DNA from 3 places in the Desemzia sp. FAM 23989 genome. Region 2 is predicted to be linked to each of the others. Evidence: riboswitches for the same ligand, from Rfam matches in the RefSeq annotation. Region 2 holds a riboswitch; each other region holds the start of a gene.
What was found. Region 2 has a riboswitch for thiamine pyrophosphate ahead of ACEN36_RS10635 (YkoF family thiamine/hydroxymethylpyrimidine-binding protein). Riboswitches for the same ligand answer to the same signal wherever they lie in the genome.
Positions count from the first base shown of each region.

Region 1 (5,086 bases), on a different contig from region 2:
GAATTCATTTTCTAATTACTAATCAAACTGCAGCTTTTTTAGGTTCATAAATAGTTATTTGATGTGATAATGACCTTGATGTGAAAGATGAAGTTACTGAAGACGGTAGAATTCATGATGATTACCACATTGAGCATTTATGAAAGCACTTACTTTAAATGGGAAAGTGTTACGACTTTATTAAGGTGTTTTAGGAGATGATTGGTCTGCATTTAGTTTTAGAAATATACTTTTTAAAACTGTCTAGAAAGTGATCTCGTATATTTTGAGTGCGTTTTACTTTAGAGAATTCTATATTTGTTATATGATAATCATGTAAACACTTATAGGAATACAGGAAAAACAAGAAGTGAGAGGAGCACGAATAGTATGAAATTAACAAAATTGATGGACATGGGAACCGATTATGCTCAAGATGCATACGATACAGCGAAAGACTATTTACCTTCCACACACCATATGCACCATATGGCTAAACCAAGTATGAAGACCAAAGCCAAACTTGCTAAAGGGGTTACTAAGGCGATGCCTGCCAAGGTAAAACATATGGAAGTGGCTAAAATGATTGCTCTGCCTTTAGCAGGTGCACTAGTTGCCTTGTTATTTGCGCCTAAGTCTGGGAAAGAATTACGTTCGGATATTAAGGATAAATTTACCGACGTTAAAGATACTGGAATGGAAAAAGGGCAAGAATGGAAAGAAGTAGGAGTAGAAAAAGCACAGGAATGGAAAGAGGTCGGCGAAGAGAAAGCTCAGGACTTAAAAGAAAAATATTCTGACGAAATGGAAGCTCCGCATGGAAACGTTCATGGGACATCAGCAGAACCTAATGAAGATCAAACGATTCCTGCAGATAAGTTGGATGAAACTCTCAACGATTTAGATTATGATTCTGAAAAAGATCTATTAGATGAGAACCAATAAAAATAAACAAAAAGATGGAGTCAAGAAAAATTCTTGACTCCATCTTTTTGTTTATTTTACTTTAATCACGATTTTTCCTCTTGTATGACCTGTTTCACTTTGTTCATGTGCTTTACGTACCCCTTCTTCTGTAAAAGGGTAAGTTTGACTGACTATGGCTTTGATTTTTCCACTGGTAAGTAAATCAGCTAAGGTTTGCAGGCGTTCGCTTGTGGGGGTCATACTGAAAATAATTCCTATCATCCCTAATTTTTTTAATGTAGTTTCATCCGGTTCTTGTACTAAGGAAACTAAGCGCCCGCCTTTTTTTAGAACAGTGAAACTTTTTTCTTGAGTTTTGCCTCCTAAAGGGTCTAGTACGAGATCGACATCACTGACTGCTTTTTCAAAATCCTCTTTGTTGTAATCAATGAAATAGTCCACGCCTAGAGAAGTAAGGAATGCTTTGTTTTTCTCACTGGCTGTCGAAATAACGTAAGCTTTGTAATGTTTAGCAATTTGTATAGCCAATGAGCCTACTCCGCCAGCCCCTGCGTGAATCAAGACTTTTTCATTATCCCTTAATTGTCCTTTATCTATTAAAGCTTCCCAAGCGGTTTGTCCAGCTAATGGAATTGCAGCTGCTTCCACAAAAGAGAGTTTATCAGGGATTTTAATCGTTACTTCGGCGCGAGATCGGGCATATTCAGCGTAAGTTTTGGATGCATTAGCAAATACACGATCACCTGGCTTTACATTCGTGACATTTGTACCAATTTCACTTACGATACCAGCGACATCACCACCAAGCACCATAGGAAGTTTGCCGCCCATTTTACCGGAACGTCTTTTGCAATCAACGGGGTTAATGGAGAAAGCATGAACTTCAATTAATACCTGATCATCTTTGATAGAAGGCTTCTCCATTTCCATCTCTCTTAATTGATCAGCTGACCCAAATTCTTTAATCGCGATAGTTTTCATAAAAAGGTACTCCTCTCTCTGATTGGTTCTCTAGTTATGATTACTTTAACACTGCTATCTTAAGACCACAAATAATGAGGCTTTTATACTTTAAAAGAGAACGATAAGCGGTGTATTAAAGACAGTAAAGTGATTGATTAAATTTATTATCTATAGTAAACTTATAAGTAATTAAATGTTTTGCAGGGGGACATAATCGTGTTGAGAAGGTTAAAACCTGACCCTTTGAACCTGTTAGTTAACACTAACGTAGGGAGCACAATCGTACATATGTATTCTAACGACTATATTCGTACTGAGCTCTCCAATTTTATTTGGGGAGCTTTTTCTTTTGTAAAACGCTTAATTGCGGGGGGACACAGTCGTGTTGAGAAGGTAAAACCTGACCCTTTGAACCTGTTAGTTCATACTGACGTAGGGAGCAAATAGTGAGTTTCTTATACACTTTTTTGGCTTCTGCATATTTGTAGAGCCTTTTTTTGTGCTCACGTTCTATAAAGGAGGATTGAGATCAGCCTATTTGAATAAGCTAGAGAAACCAAGGAAAGGGTGTAATAAATGTTATCAAGAGTCAAACAAACAGCTCCTTTAGTCCATTGTATCACTAATTATGTGGTGGCAAATTTTATGGCTAATGGATTACTTGCTATCGGAGCTTCTCCTATTATGGCGGATGAAGTGAATGAGGTTGCTGATGTCGTGACAGCTGCTCAAGGAGTATTGATCAATATCGGTACCGTAAATGACCGCACTATCCAAACGATGTTGGTAGCTGGAAAAAAAGCAAATGAGTTAGGAGTTCCTGTTGTACTGGATCCTGTAGGAATCGGTATTTCAAGCTATCGAAAACAAGTGGTGCAACAACTTTTAAAAAGAATGCAGGTTGATTTGATCCGCTGCAATGCAGGAGAACTAGCCGCAATTGCAGGTAAAGAATGGCATCAAAAAGGAGTGGACAGCGGCATAGGGGCGATGCCTGTTTCCAAAGTAGCGCGAGAAATTGCCTTGAAGTATCGCTGTCAAGTCATCGTCACAGGAGAAACCGATTATTTAACGGATGGTCAAGAAGAGCGATACGTGTCTGGAGGCAACGAAATTGCTACACGTATTACAGGTATGGGGTGTTTATTAAGCGCTGTTTGTACAGCTTCGCTTGCGAGTGGAAAAGAAGCCTCATTCAATCAATTAGCTACCACTCTACAAGCGTATAAACAAGCTGCTGAACAGAGTGGAAATGAAGTGGGGACATTCGCTGTACAATTTATGAATGCTCTGCAAAAGATAGCGGAGGCAGGACAATGATTGCATTAACGATTGCAGGATCAGATTCAGGCGGGGGAGCTGGGATTCAAGCAGATCTAAAAACATTTCAAGAGTTAGGGGTATTTGGGACCACAGCCATTACAGCATTAACAGATCAAAATACACTGGGTGTACATGATATTTATGAAGTACCGCCATATTTTGTGCAACAACAGATCCAAACTGTACTAGATGATTTTTCAGTAAAAGCTATCAAAACGGGGATGTTGTTTTCAGTTGAAATAATTGATGGGGTAGCTGAAATCCTAAAAAAACAAAATATACCGCTTATCGTTGATCCGGTGATGATTGCAAAAGGCGGAGCAAAGCTATTGCAAGAATCAGCAGCAAAAACTTTAATAGAAAAGCTGTTTCCCTATACCACCATTTGCACCCCAAACATCCCAGAAGCAGAAGTGCTGACAGGTATTCGTATTAAAAATACGAAAGATATAGAAAAAGCAGCACAACAACTGTTGCGAATGGGTATTCAATGTGTTGTCATCAAAGGTGGACATTTAGAAGAAGAACAGGCAATTGATAGAGTATACACTTGCGAGCAGTCTTTTCAATTGACCACCAATCGTGTGAAAACAAAAGATACACATGGGACAGGCTGTACATTTTCTGCTGCTTTAACAGCCAATATAGCGAAAGGACTATCCATGCAAGAAGCGATCGTTGAAGCGAAAAAATTTATTCAACTAGCTGTTTCTACACCGCTTTATATTGGTCACGGTCATGGGCCGACGAACCACTTTGCTTACAAATGCAACCAAGGAATATGTGAGGTAGAAGTAAATGGATAGAAGTATTTTAACTATTTATTTTGTCATGGGTACAGTGAATTGCAAAAAAGACCCATTGAAAACACTCGAAGAAGCTTTGCAGGCAGGGATAACCTGTTTTCAGTTACGCGAGAAAGGAAAAGGAGCGTTGACTGGTTCAGCCTATGTAGATTTTGCCAAAGCATGTCAAAGATTGTGTGCAATGTACCAAGTACCTTTTATTGTCAATGACGATGTTGAGCTTGCTATACAATTAAATGCTGATGGTATACACGTGGGACAAGATGATTTAGCCTTGACAGCCTTTCGGAAGAGAGTAAAAGGAAACCTTGTAGGTGTTTCAGTCCATAATGTTGAAGAAATGGAACAGGCTATAGTTAATGGAGCAGATTACGTTGGAATTGGCCCAATCTATCCAACACAGTCTAAAAAAGATGCTGCCTCCCCAGTAGGATTGAACTGCATACGTACGATACGAAAACAGTTTGGTACTTTTCCAATAGTAGGTATTGGTGGTATCACGGAAGAAAATGCAGCTGGAATTCGTGCTTCGGGAGCAGATGGGGTGTCCGTCATATCTGCTATCTGTGGCAGTGAAGACCTAAAACAGACAGTAGAAAAGTTGCAAAAAAGCAGCTGATGCAAAAATATTTTTCTTGTGCAGTAGGATTAAAAGGATGAACAAACTGGAAGCAGTAAATAAGAAATGCTAAAATGACATTGATTGAAGAAAGGGGGAAGAACAATGGAGTTTGAAAAAGGGGATAATCGCTTTTATAAAAATGACGAAAGTGGAAAAATGATTGCAGAAATTACCTATATACCTTCCGGTGAAGATAAAGTACTGGTTGATCATACATTTGTTGACCCAAGTTTAAGAGGGCAAGGCGTTGCTGAACAATTAGTAGATCGTACAGTCCAAGAAATGGAAACAGAAGGTAAAAAAATGGTTGCTGTGTGTCCGTATGTAGTAAGTTTATTTGAACGGAAATCTGATAAATATCAAGATATTATAGCGAAATAAAGATGAGCTAGGCTCTAAAATCGATCTTTTTAGTAATAGTCTAAAACGAGATCGATTTTAGAGTTTTTGTGTTAAACATTCAAAA
Region 1 covers NZ_JBGQQT010000002.1:670-5,755, forward strand. The annotation lists gene ACEN36_RS01545 (YtxH domain-containing protein) at 370-924, shown strand; gene ACEN36_RS01550 (NADP-dependent oxidoreductase) at 976-1,887, opposite strand; TPP riboswitch at 2,062-2,160, shown strand; TPP riboswitch at 2,228-2,325, shown strand; gene thiM (hydroxyethylthiazole kinase) at 2,446-3,189, shown strand; gene thiD (bifunctional hydroxymethylpyrimidine kinase/phosphomethylpyrimidine kinase) at 3,186-3,998, shown strand; gene thiE (thiamine phosphate synthase) at 3,991-4,617, shown strand; gene ACEN36_RS01570 (GNAT family N-acetyltransferase) at 4,723-5,001, shown strand.
Region 1: it holds a riboswitch for thiamine pyrophosphate, as region 2 does, so the genes downstream of both, thiM (hydroxyethylthiazole kinase) here and ACEN36_RS10635 (YkoF family thiamine/hydroxymethylpyrimidine-binding protein) in region 2, are expected to answer to the same signal.

Region 2 (5,086 bases):
TTGCTCCAAAGAGAGATCGTTAAGGTGCAAGAGCAACTAACTTCTACTGTAGAGCACACTACCCTTTCATTTGGGGCTTCCTTGACGATTGGGGAATACATGATGCCTGGACTAATTGAGTCGTATTTGAACCAATATCCAGCGCACGATATCTCGATGGTAACGGACAATACCCAACATTTGATCGAATTGATGGAACATGGGAAAATTGATTTTGCGGTCGTAGAAGGAGAATTCAATCAGTCTGTATTTGAATTCCAGAAAATCGCTGAAGAACCGTTTATCGCTGTCTGTTCAGAAAAAAGTTCTTTATGGAAACAAGAACAGAGCATTAACGACTTATTTACTACACCTCTTCTAGTCCGTGAAGAAGGATCGGGATCACGCCTGATTTTCGAAACAGCTATAAAAAGCAAAGGGATCCACTTAGACAGCTTTTCGAAAGTTATGATGATTGGGAGCATTGGTGCAACTAAAAAATTAGTCGAAAAAAATTTAGGGATCAGTTTTATTTATCAGATGGCTGTTGAAGAGGAACTCAATAAAGGAATATTGAAAAAGATACCTTTAAGCGATTTTAATGTAATTCATTCATTTCATTTCATTTATCTAAAAAGAATTCAAGTGAGAGGGATGGAGACGATGAAGAACTTTTTAAAAGTCGCGGAATCAAACTAGACAGGCCTAATGTACAAGGCATGTTAAGTTTAACCGCTTTTTTGATTCTAAGCAGCAGAGTTGAAAAAATTCAGGTCTCAACAACTCTATGATCAAAGAGCATGAAATTAATCCAATAGGAATTGGGAGTGATGTAGATGTCAAAGGCTATATACATTATTCCTTTAATTCTGATTTAGGAAGCAAACACTTGTGAAAGAACTAGATTTGTATAAAAATGGCTTTCCAGAATCGCGGTAATTAAATTAATTGCTATAATTAAGCTTAGATATCTAAAGAATCCACCGTTTTTCTTCATTTCTTTGGTATAATGATTAAGATGATTTTTTATGAGAAGAGTAAGGTAAATAGAGTCAACTCGTAAAAGAAAAAGTATGCCGAAAAGAATACATAGGCTTACAGCAGAAAAGCCTGTGTATTTCTTTTTGTGTATTGCAGTAAATAGTTACACGGGGTGGTTTGTTGTAAGAGAGTAAGGAAAAGTATTTGTTATTAAGAAAATTATTTAGTTAAAAAAAGAAAAGAGGACATAGAATTGAACGAAAAAATATACGATAAGAACAGCATCAAAAAAATCAAAGGGTTAATGATTGGTCTTTTAGTCATTATCTTATTGGTAGGTGGATTTTTAGTGTTTTTTGAAAAAATCGAAAATGGTTATGTAGGGGTTCGTTATTCAATGAACGGCGGAGTGAGAGATCAAACGCTAAGCCAAGGGGTTAAATTTGTCGGATTGGATAAAGTAACTCAGTATCCTATTCGCTTACAGACGGTTAAAGCAGAGAAGTTGAATTTGGCTACGGAAGATGGAAAAGCTACCCATGTATCGATTACATATGCTTACAAAGTCGATTCGAAAAAAGTTTCCGATGTGTTTAAAGAATTTGGGAGCATCAGCGTAGAAGATATTGAAGCTAACTGGTTGAAGGCACAATTGCTGAAATCATCGCGTAGTGTCGTTGCTAGATATAGCTTGTTGGATGTAACGGGATCAAAATCAACAGAAGTTCAGCAATCGATTTTAGAAGATTTCACTAAAGCAGTTGAACCTAAAGGATTCTTGGTAGAAGACGTTGCTTTTGGAGTTCCAGATGTTGATGCGGAAACGCAAAAATCCATTGATGAGATCATCAAAGCGGGTCAAGAAAAAGAAAAAGCTCTCTTGGAAGCCGATACAGCCAAAACAAAAGCAGACAGTTTAGCTTACCAAAAAGTAAAAGCAGCAGAAGCAGAGGCGGAAGCCAATAAAAAATTATCTGAATCCATTTCTGAAGAATTGATCAAGTTAAAAGAAGTAGAAGCACGTTTAGAACATGGTTGGGTTGAAGTACAAACGGGTCAGGCAATTGTTGATACTAACGAGTAGGTGATAAAAATGATTTTCTTCTTAGGTAAACTTATTTTTGCAGCGATAGTGGTCATTTTAATAGGAAACTTATTGTCTTTGCTGTTTAAAAAAGATCCTAAACAGGAAGATGATGATTTGAATTTTTAAGGACTTGTTGCAAAAAGGGAAAAGGGATTCTTGTTTCACAACACAAGCTCTCTTTTTTTCCTTTCTTTTTTCTGCCACAGCTTTTATTACTTTATATTTCTTATCTTCATTCATCGTTAGTATTATCCTTTTCATGATTTTATTTTATCATTTTGGGACATTTTATGCTTCGACCTACTTAGGACATTATCACGTTCGAACGATAAATTCTAAAATAATAAAAATGTTTAGCTTGCCATCGATTTTCTTTTCAAGTATACTGAATTAACAAAATTAAATAGTTATTTAATCCGGAGAGCCTTTTAAAGGAGGCTGAGAGTGCTAGAAGCAGATTCGTGAACCTGATCAACTTTATTGTTGCGTAGGAAGATTATAATTTTTACTATACTCTTTTTCTGGATTATTAACTGGAAAAGGAGTTTTTATTTTGTCAAAAAAAGAATATGTCTCATACGGCAGTTGCGCAGTAGGTGTTCCTGGTTCAAAAGAAGGAATTGCGGGAATTAGATTCAACTTAGCCCCGATGTCTGATAACTTTGTCGACATTATCCTCTCTTCACTTGAAAATGTAGACACTTCTATGGTGTGGAGTGAAACTGATCCCACTTCAACGGTTTACCGTGGTAGAGAATCGGCTGTATTTGACGGCGTTCGAGCGGTATTTTCTCAAGCATATCATGATGATGTACATATGAGTCTTCATATGACTATCTCGAAAGGTTGCCCGGGAGATCACGATGCAGACTACACACTTGATTATGATGATAGACGTATCAATGACCGCAACAGCCGCAAAAGATCCTTCCCAGTTGTTGGTAAATTTTCGCTGTATCCAATGGGCACTGATAACTATATGTCACTTATTGAAGAAGTGGTTAACAATGGGATTGACCGAGGTGTTTATGCTGGAAGTGGCCATTACACGACTTACTTAAAAGGTGAAGTACATGATGTCTTTGATTATTTAGAATATGTCGCAGAAAGAACAGGCAAAGATGTTAGCCATTATATTATAGAAGCCTCTTTACTCTGTAACTTACCTGAGGGGGAATCATTATGAATAAAGAGCCATTGAAATTAAGAGACTTTATTTTTATGGGATTAATCTCTGTCGCATTTGGAATTGTTTATTTAATTGCATTGTATTTAGGAGCTGCTCTAACAACTGCTCTCACTCCAGCAGGTATTGGTATTTTAGGATATGAACCTTTTTACGGGATATGGTTTATGGCACCTGTTGTTGCTCTTTACGTTCTTAGACGGCCAAGCGTGGGTATTATTACTGAAATATTTGCTGCTGTTATAGAAGTTGTTTTGGGAAATGTTTTTGGTCCCATTGTTATAGTCAGTGCCTTTATTCAAGGTTTAGGTGTTGAATTGCCTTATATGTTTACGAAATACCGTCGCTATAATATGAGAAATTCAATGGTAGGTGCCGTTTTGGCTACCATTTTCAGTTTTATCTGGACTGCATTCAGAAACGATTATGCTTCACTTGAAATTTCTATCGTTATCGCTATCTTTGTTATTCGTTTAGTAAGTTCACTTATTTTTACTGGGTTTATTGCGCATAAAATTTGTATTGCTTTGGACAATACGGGGCTATTGAAATCTTATGGTGTCAGTCATGAAAAAGGGAAATAATCATGGACTTGTTGTTGAGCAATTAGAATTCAATCTAGAAGATAGCGTACACTTTTTGGATATAAGTTTTTCAATCAATCCTGGAGAAATTGTGCTTCTAGCGGGTGCAAGCGGATCAGGAAAAAGTACACTAGCAGGTGTTCTAACAGGATATTATCCTGAAAGTGGCGGCACATTAAAATCCGGCACAATTTCTGTTTCTGGACAAGACCTATTATCTATGGACAATCAGGAATCTATGAGGTATATATCTGCATCATTTCAGAATGCCCGACTAGCATTTGCTATGGAAAATCTCTATCAAGAATTAATTTTTTGCTTAGAGAACAAAGGTTTTGATCCTTCATTAATGGATGAAATGGTTAAAGAACACGCAAAGAAAACAGGTGTTACCGAATTGCTTGAACGTTCTTTTGATGCCATGTCTGGTGGAGAATTACAGCGATCAAACTTTTCATGTTTGGAAATCATTGATCCACTCGTCTATATATTAGATGAACCATTTTCTAACTTGGATGATCAAAAAGCAAACGAACTTCAAGAAACAATTTTAGAACTAAAAAAACAAAATAAAATCATTCTAGTCATCGATCACCGTCTTGATAGGTGGCAATTCGTTGACCGAATGATGGTATTAAGTCGAGTGGGGCAACTTCTAGAGACAAATATCTCACTTAATCCACTTTCTACTAACGATCAACTCCTACTTGAACAAGAAGGGTTATTATCAGAACTAGAAAAACCTCTGCAACGAGCAGAAGTATCAAATAACTTGGAGCCTATTTTTCAAATCGAAAATATAACGATTAAACTAGGAGAATATAAAACAAAGTGGCTGAAAAAAATGTGGCATCCTTACCGCATTTTAGTAAAAAACTGCAACATGAAGATTTATCCAGGAGAATTAATTGCATTACAAGGAAAAAGTGGATCCGGTAAATCAACTATTTTTCAGACGATTCTGGGGGAATATCCTTTTGACGGGACTATGCATATGAAAGATTTAAAGTTTGATTCTAAGAATAGGAAAGATTGGCTTTCTCAAATTGGAGTTGTTTTTCAAGATCCTTCTCTTCAATTTTTAACAACTTCATGTTTTGACGAATTGAATATTGGAGTGCAAGCTGTTTATCCTGAAAAGACTGAAGAAGAAACTACAAAATTAATCACTAATCTCTTGAAGCGACATAACTTAGAAGATCAAGCTTCTACTTCACCATGGCTTTTAAGTCAGGGTCAACAACGCCGATTAGCAGTACTTTGTATGTT
Region 2 covers NZ_JBGQQT010000020.1:30,080-35,165, reverse strand. The annotation lists gene ACEN36_RS10655 (LysR substrate-binding domain-containing protein) at 1-678, shown strand, start outside; gene ACEN36_RS10650 (SPFH domain-containing protein) at 1,265-2,044, shown strand; gene ACEN36_RS10645 (hypothetical protein) at 2,114-2,287, opposite strand; TPP riboswitch at 2,455-2,558, shown strand; gene ACEN36_RS10640 (hypothetical protein) at 2,525-2,719, opposite strand; gene ACEN36_RS10635 (YkoF family thiamine/hydroxymethylpyrimidine-binding protein) at 2,697-3,233, shown strand; gene ACEN36_RS10630 (ECF transporter S component) at 3,230-3,817, shown strand; gene ACEN36_RS10625 (ABC transporter ATP-binding protein) at 3,801-5,086, shown strand, end outside.

Region 3 (5,086 bases), on a different contig from region 2:
TGAAGATTCTATAGGAGCTTTACCTTATTTTCTGCAAAAATTCAATGTGCCGGTATTTGGTACTGAATTAACAATGGCGTTAGCTAAAATGAGTGTCGAAGAAAAAGGACAAGTGGCTCATTTTGATGATTACCATGTAGTCGATGAGCATACCGAAATTGAATTTGGCAACGCAGTAGTGAGTTTCTTTAGAACCACTCACTCTATCCCTGATTCTGTCGGAATCGTTGTTAAAACGGATGAAGGCAGCATTGTCTATACAGGAAACTTTAAGTTTGATCAGAGTGCTAAACCGATGTATAAAACAGATTTAAACCGCATCAGCGATATCGGCAGAAGCAATGTATTGGCACTGTTAAGTGATTCTAGTGAAGCTGAAAGTCCTGTTGAAAATGTGAGTGAATTGAAAGTTGCTGAAGAAGTATTGGATACTTTCCAAAATACAAATGGACGAATCATTGTGGCCGCTGTGGCCAGCAATATTCTAAGAATCCAACAAGTATTGGACGCAGCACATCGTTCCAATCGTAAAATCTTTATTACCGGAAAACATTTGGAAGAGATTGTCGACAAAGCATTAAAATTAGACAAATTGCAATTGCCAAGCGATGAATTGATCGTTTCTGTAAAAGAGATTGAAAAATACGAAGACCAAGAAATCGTTGTACTTGAAACAGGAAGCACCGGCGAACCGATCCAAACCTTACAACGTATGGCAAAAGGCAAGCATCCGCAAGTGAATATCAAAGAAGGCGATCTAGTTTATATCGTGACTAGCCCTTCAAATGAAATGGAAGTTACAGTAGCCACTACTGAAAATATGGTTTACCGTGCTGGTGGAGAAGTAAAACAAATCACCGATAATCTGAAAGCTTCTGGACATGCTACACCGAACGATCTGAAGTTGATGATCAACTTGATCCAACCGAAGTACTTCATTCCTGTAACTGGAGAGTACCGTATGTTGGCAGCTCATGCTGACTTAGCTCATGAAGTAGGGATCTCATATAAAAATATCATTATTCCTGGCAAAGGGGATATCATGGAATATTCTCACAACCGCTTGACGATGTCTGGCCAAGTAGAATCTGGGAATACTATGGTAGACGGTATTGGAATCGGGGATATCGGAAATATTGTCTTGCGTGACCGTAAGCTATTGTCTCAAGATGGGATTCTGATCGCTGTGGTGACAATTAATCGTAAAACAAAAGAAATTACGTCTGGTCCACAAGTCATGACTCGTGGTTTTGTATACGTCAAAGAAAATACGCAATTGATTGAACAAAGCAGCGAAATGGTCCAAAAAGTCGTTGAAGAGAACTTACAGCAAAATGAATTTGAATGGGGAGCTTTGAAGCAAGACATCAGAGACTCATTAAGCAAATTCTTGTTCGATAAGACACGCAGAAGACCGGTTATCTTACCGATCATTATGGAAGTCAGCAATTCAAAACGCAGAAGATAAATTAAGGCATAGGCTAGGACATTTGTCCTAGCCTTATTTAAAACCCTTAATGGGTCGTTCAAAAAGTTTAGAGAGGACAAAATATGAAAACAGACCTTCAAAAAGAGATTTTAAAGCAGACAGAACAGTTTGTCTTTCAGTTATTGAAGAAAGACGCTTCCGGACATGATTGGTGGCATATTCATCGTGTACGTAATCTAGCCTTGCAAATGGCAGCTGAAGAACCCGGGGAAGTAGATGCTTTTATTTGTGAGATGGCTGCATTGCTGCATGATGTCCCAGATGAAAAATTAAATGAGACACCTGAAGCAGGAGAAAAAAAATTAACCGATTGGTTGAATCAGCTATCTTTAACCCACGCCGAAAAAGAGTCTCTTTTATTTATTGTGCTGAACTTGTCCTATAAAGGTGGAACCAATAAAATAGAGATGACTTCTATAGAGGGAAAACTCGTGCAAGATGCAGATCGGTTAGATGCCATTGGAGCAATCGGTATTGCCAGAACAATGGCTTATTCGGGTTCCCGTGGTCGGTTGATTCATGATCCTTCTAAAATGCCGAGAGAAGGGGTATCTTACGAAGAGTATCGATCTGGAGAAGATACAGCGATCATGCATTTTTATGAAAAATTATTAAAGTTGAAAGACACGATGAATACTCAAACAGGAAGATCTTTTGCTGAAAACAGACACCAGTTTATGGAACAGTTTTTGCAAGAATTTTATTTGGAGTGGGATGGGTTGAAGTAATCAGAGTATTGCAAATCAGAGAAATTAAGAACGTTTCAAGAGACATTTATTAGTCCTGTCTGTTATTCTTATACTGAAAAAGAATAATGAAAAAGGCAAGGTGAAGGGCTATGGAAAAGATAATTCTAAGAGAAGCGGTTATAGAAGATGCTCCAAAATTAGAAAATTATGCCATTGATTCAAATTCTTATATTGTTAAGCCAATGGATGCTTTAACCGAGAGTATGCATGAAACTGAAAAACACCCGATTTTGATTTTAAAGGGGCAGGAATTGATTGGTTTTTTTATCCTTCAACTTGGAGTAGGGGTGTCCACTTTTACAGACAATCCAAAAGCAATTCTATTTAGAGCACATTCGATTGATTTGAATTATCAAGGAGAAGGATATGCTAAAAAGTCTTTAGAACTGCTGCCCGACTATGTGCGCTATCATTATCCCATGATCAACGAAATTGTGTTGTCTGTCTCTATAGACAATATCAGCAGTCAAATGCTGTATATTCAATCAGGTTTTTCAAATACTCAACAACGGATCAACATAGGGGACAGTATAGAATTTGTATTAGCTAAAAAGTTAGACTAATCAAATCGTTTCAACCCGGAGAGCAGTATTGACAAGGGTTGAAATATTCGGTATAGTGAATAGGTAAAAACTGAATGAACGTCCATCACAAAGGGGTGCTTTTTTAAGCTGAGATTGAATCGATGATTCTGACCCTTCGAACCTGTTCGTTAGCACGAGCGTAGGAATTGTGACAGAGCACAAAAGTATGTAGTCTAATTACTCAAGTGATCTCCTCCTTTGTTGTTTGGCATTGTTCAAATTATAAAGGAGGTTTTTTTATGCGCAACAAAAAGTTTGGTGTGTGGATAGAAGGGACGATTATAGCTGCTTTAGCCATTGTATTATCGCTTATCCCAACAAATATCGGTCCGTCTTTTACAGTTTCATTAGGGATGGTGCCTCTCACGCTTTATGCGTTTAGGAGAGGTTTTGTTCCAGCAGTTTATGCTGGTTTTTTATGGGGGATCTTGCATTTTGTAATTGGTAATGCCTATATTCTAAGTCCTTTACAAGGATTTATTGAATATTTTATTGCCTTTGCCTTTGCAGGTTTCGGAGGATTATTTGCTGCTAAAATCCATTCGCTCAGTCAAACCGATCAGACGGTTAAATTGAATCTGTATATTGTTCTGGGAACATTTTCCGGTACGATGGCACGGTTCTTCTGGCATTTTGTAGCAGGTTATTATTTCTGGGGCAGCTACGCACCAGAAGGGATGAGTGCTTTATTGTATTCTTTCGTGACACAGATTTTGAGTGGAGTAATCACAGCGGTCGTAGTCAGCATCTTACTGATAGCGATCAAAAAAACAGCCCCACAATTATTTTCATCCGCAACACTTTAATACAAGATCAAAGGACGGGATATTACTATCTCGTCTTTTTTTGAAGCTAAAAAGGGTTGTCGGTCAAAATTATGATTGACTTTTTTTTCGACTAGTACATACTAAATAAGTAATGTTATCCTTTTTAGGAGACTGCATCAACCAACCCATAAGGAAGTGAAGCACATATGACAAAAAATAAAAGTGAAAGAAAGAAATCCCAGTGGAGTACCGTGATTCTTGTAATGGGAGGTTCAGCAATTGTCGGTTTAACAATTGGCTTTGTTGCAGGAGTATTTTTGGAAACTGATGCAATTGAATTAAATTTAAGTCTGTTGTTTATTGGGTTCATAGCTTTTTTTATCAGTTATTTGATACATATTTTACTTCATGAAATGGGTCATTTGGTATTTGGGTTGATGACCGGCTATGCTTATGTTTCTTTCCGAATAGGTTCCTTGACATTTGTCAAAGAAGAAGGAAGTATCCAACAAAAACGAATGAACTTACCTGGTACAGGAGGGCAATGTTTGATGTCCCCTCCTGCATATAACGAGGGTGATTTTCCATTTGTGTTATATAATTTAGGCGGAGTTTTAGTGAATGCAGTGCTTTCTATCGCACTATTTGGGCTAATCTTTAACGGTGTATTTTTTTCACCTGTCTTGACGATAATTTGGAGTGCTTTTGCATTGGCAGGTTTGTTTACAGCAGCAACCAATGGAATTCCGATGAAAATGGGAGGCATACCAAATGATGGCTACAATTTGTATTTGTTGTTAAAAAATCAGAAAAATAAATACGCTTTTTACACCCAACTCAAAATAAATGCTTTGATGACACAAGGAAAACGAGTGAAAGATATTCCGCTAACAACTCTTCAATTAGAAGGAGAAAAAGACTATTCCAATCCTTTAAAAGTCGCCATGTATTTATTGGAATATAACTGGTATATAGATCAGTTGAAATTTGAAGAAGCGAGACTATGCTTAACAGCTTTTGATCCGTATATAGAAGAAATGTCAGTGTTATATAAGAATGAATTAACTTGTGAACGCTTGTTTTTAGAGTTGATTCAAGATGCTGACCCGTTCATAGTGAAGAAATTTTATACCAATGAATTACAGAAATACATTAAAATGACGACTTATTTGCCGAATAAGAAACGGTTAATGATGGCTTATGAAGCTTTCCATCAACGAAATTACTCTAAAGCTATAGAATATTATAATGAATTGCAGAAAACCGCAACTATGTACCCTGTAAAAGGCGAATCAGCTATGGAACGGATGCTGGGAGAGTGGATAAAAGAAAAAATGTCCTTTCTTACTATGGCTGATGAGAAAAAAAGAGTATGATAGCTAAGGTGATGACACGACAAGTCGATATCTATGTGTTCAATGAGTAGTGTTTTTATTTGAAGAATAAGAATGTTGGAAAGAGATGTGAGCTTTAATGAACTACGTTTTTTATTTTATT
Region 3 covers NZ_JBGQQT010000001.1:282,346-287,431, forward strand. The annotation lists gene ACEN36_RS01280 (ribonuclease J) at 1-1,468, shown strand, start outside; gene ACEN36_RS01285 (HD domain-containing protein) at 1,552-2,217, shown strand; gene ACEN36_RS01290 (GNAT family N-acetyltransferase) at 2,328-2,801, shown strand; TPP riboswitch at 2,883-2,985, shown strand; gene thiT (energy-coupled thiamine transporter ThiT) at 3,062-3,628, shown strand; gene ACEN36_RS01300 (hypothetical protein) at 3,796-4,965, shown strand; gene cls (cardiolipin synthase) at 5,063-5,086, shown strand, end outside.
Region 3: it holds a riboswitch for thiamine pyrophosphate, as region 2 does, so the genes downstream of both, thiT (energy-coupled thiamine transporter ThiT) here and ACEN36_RS10635 (YkoF family thiamine/hydroxymethylpyrimidine-binding protein) in region 2, are expected to answer to the same signal.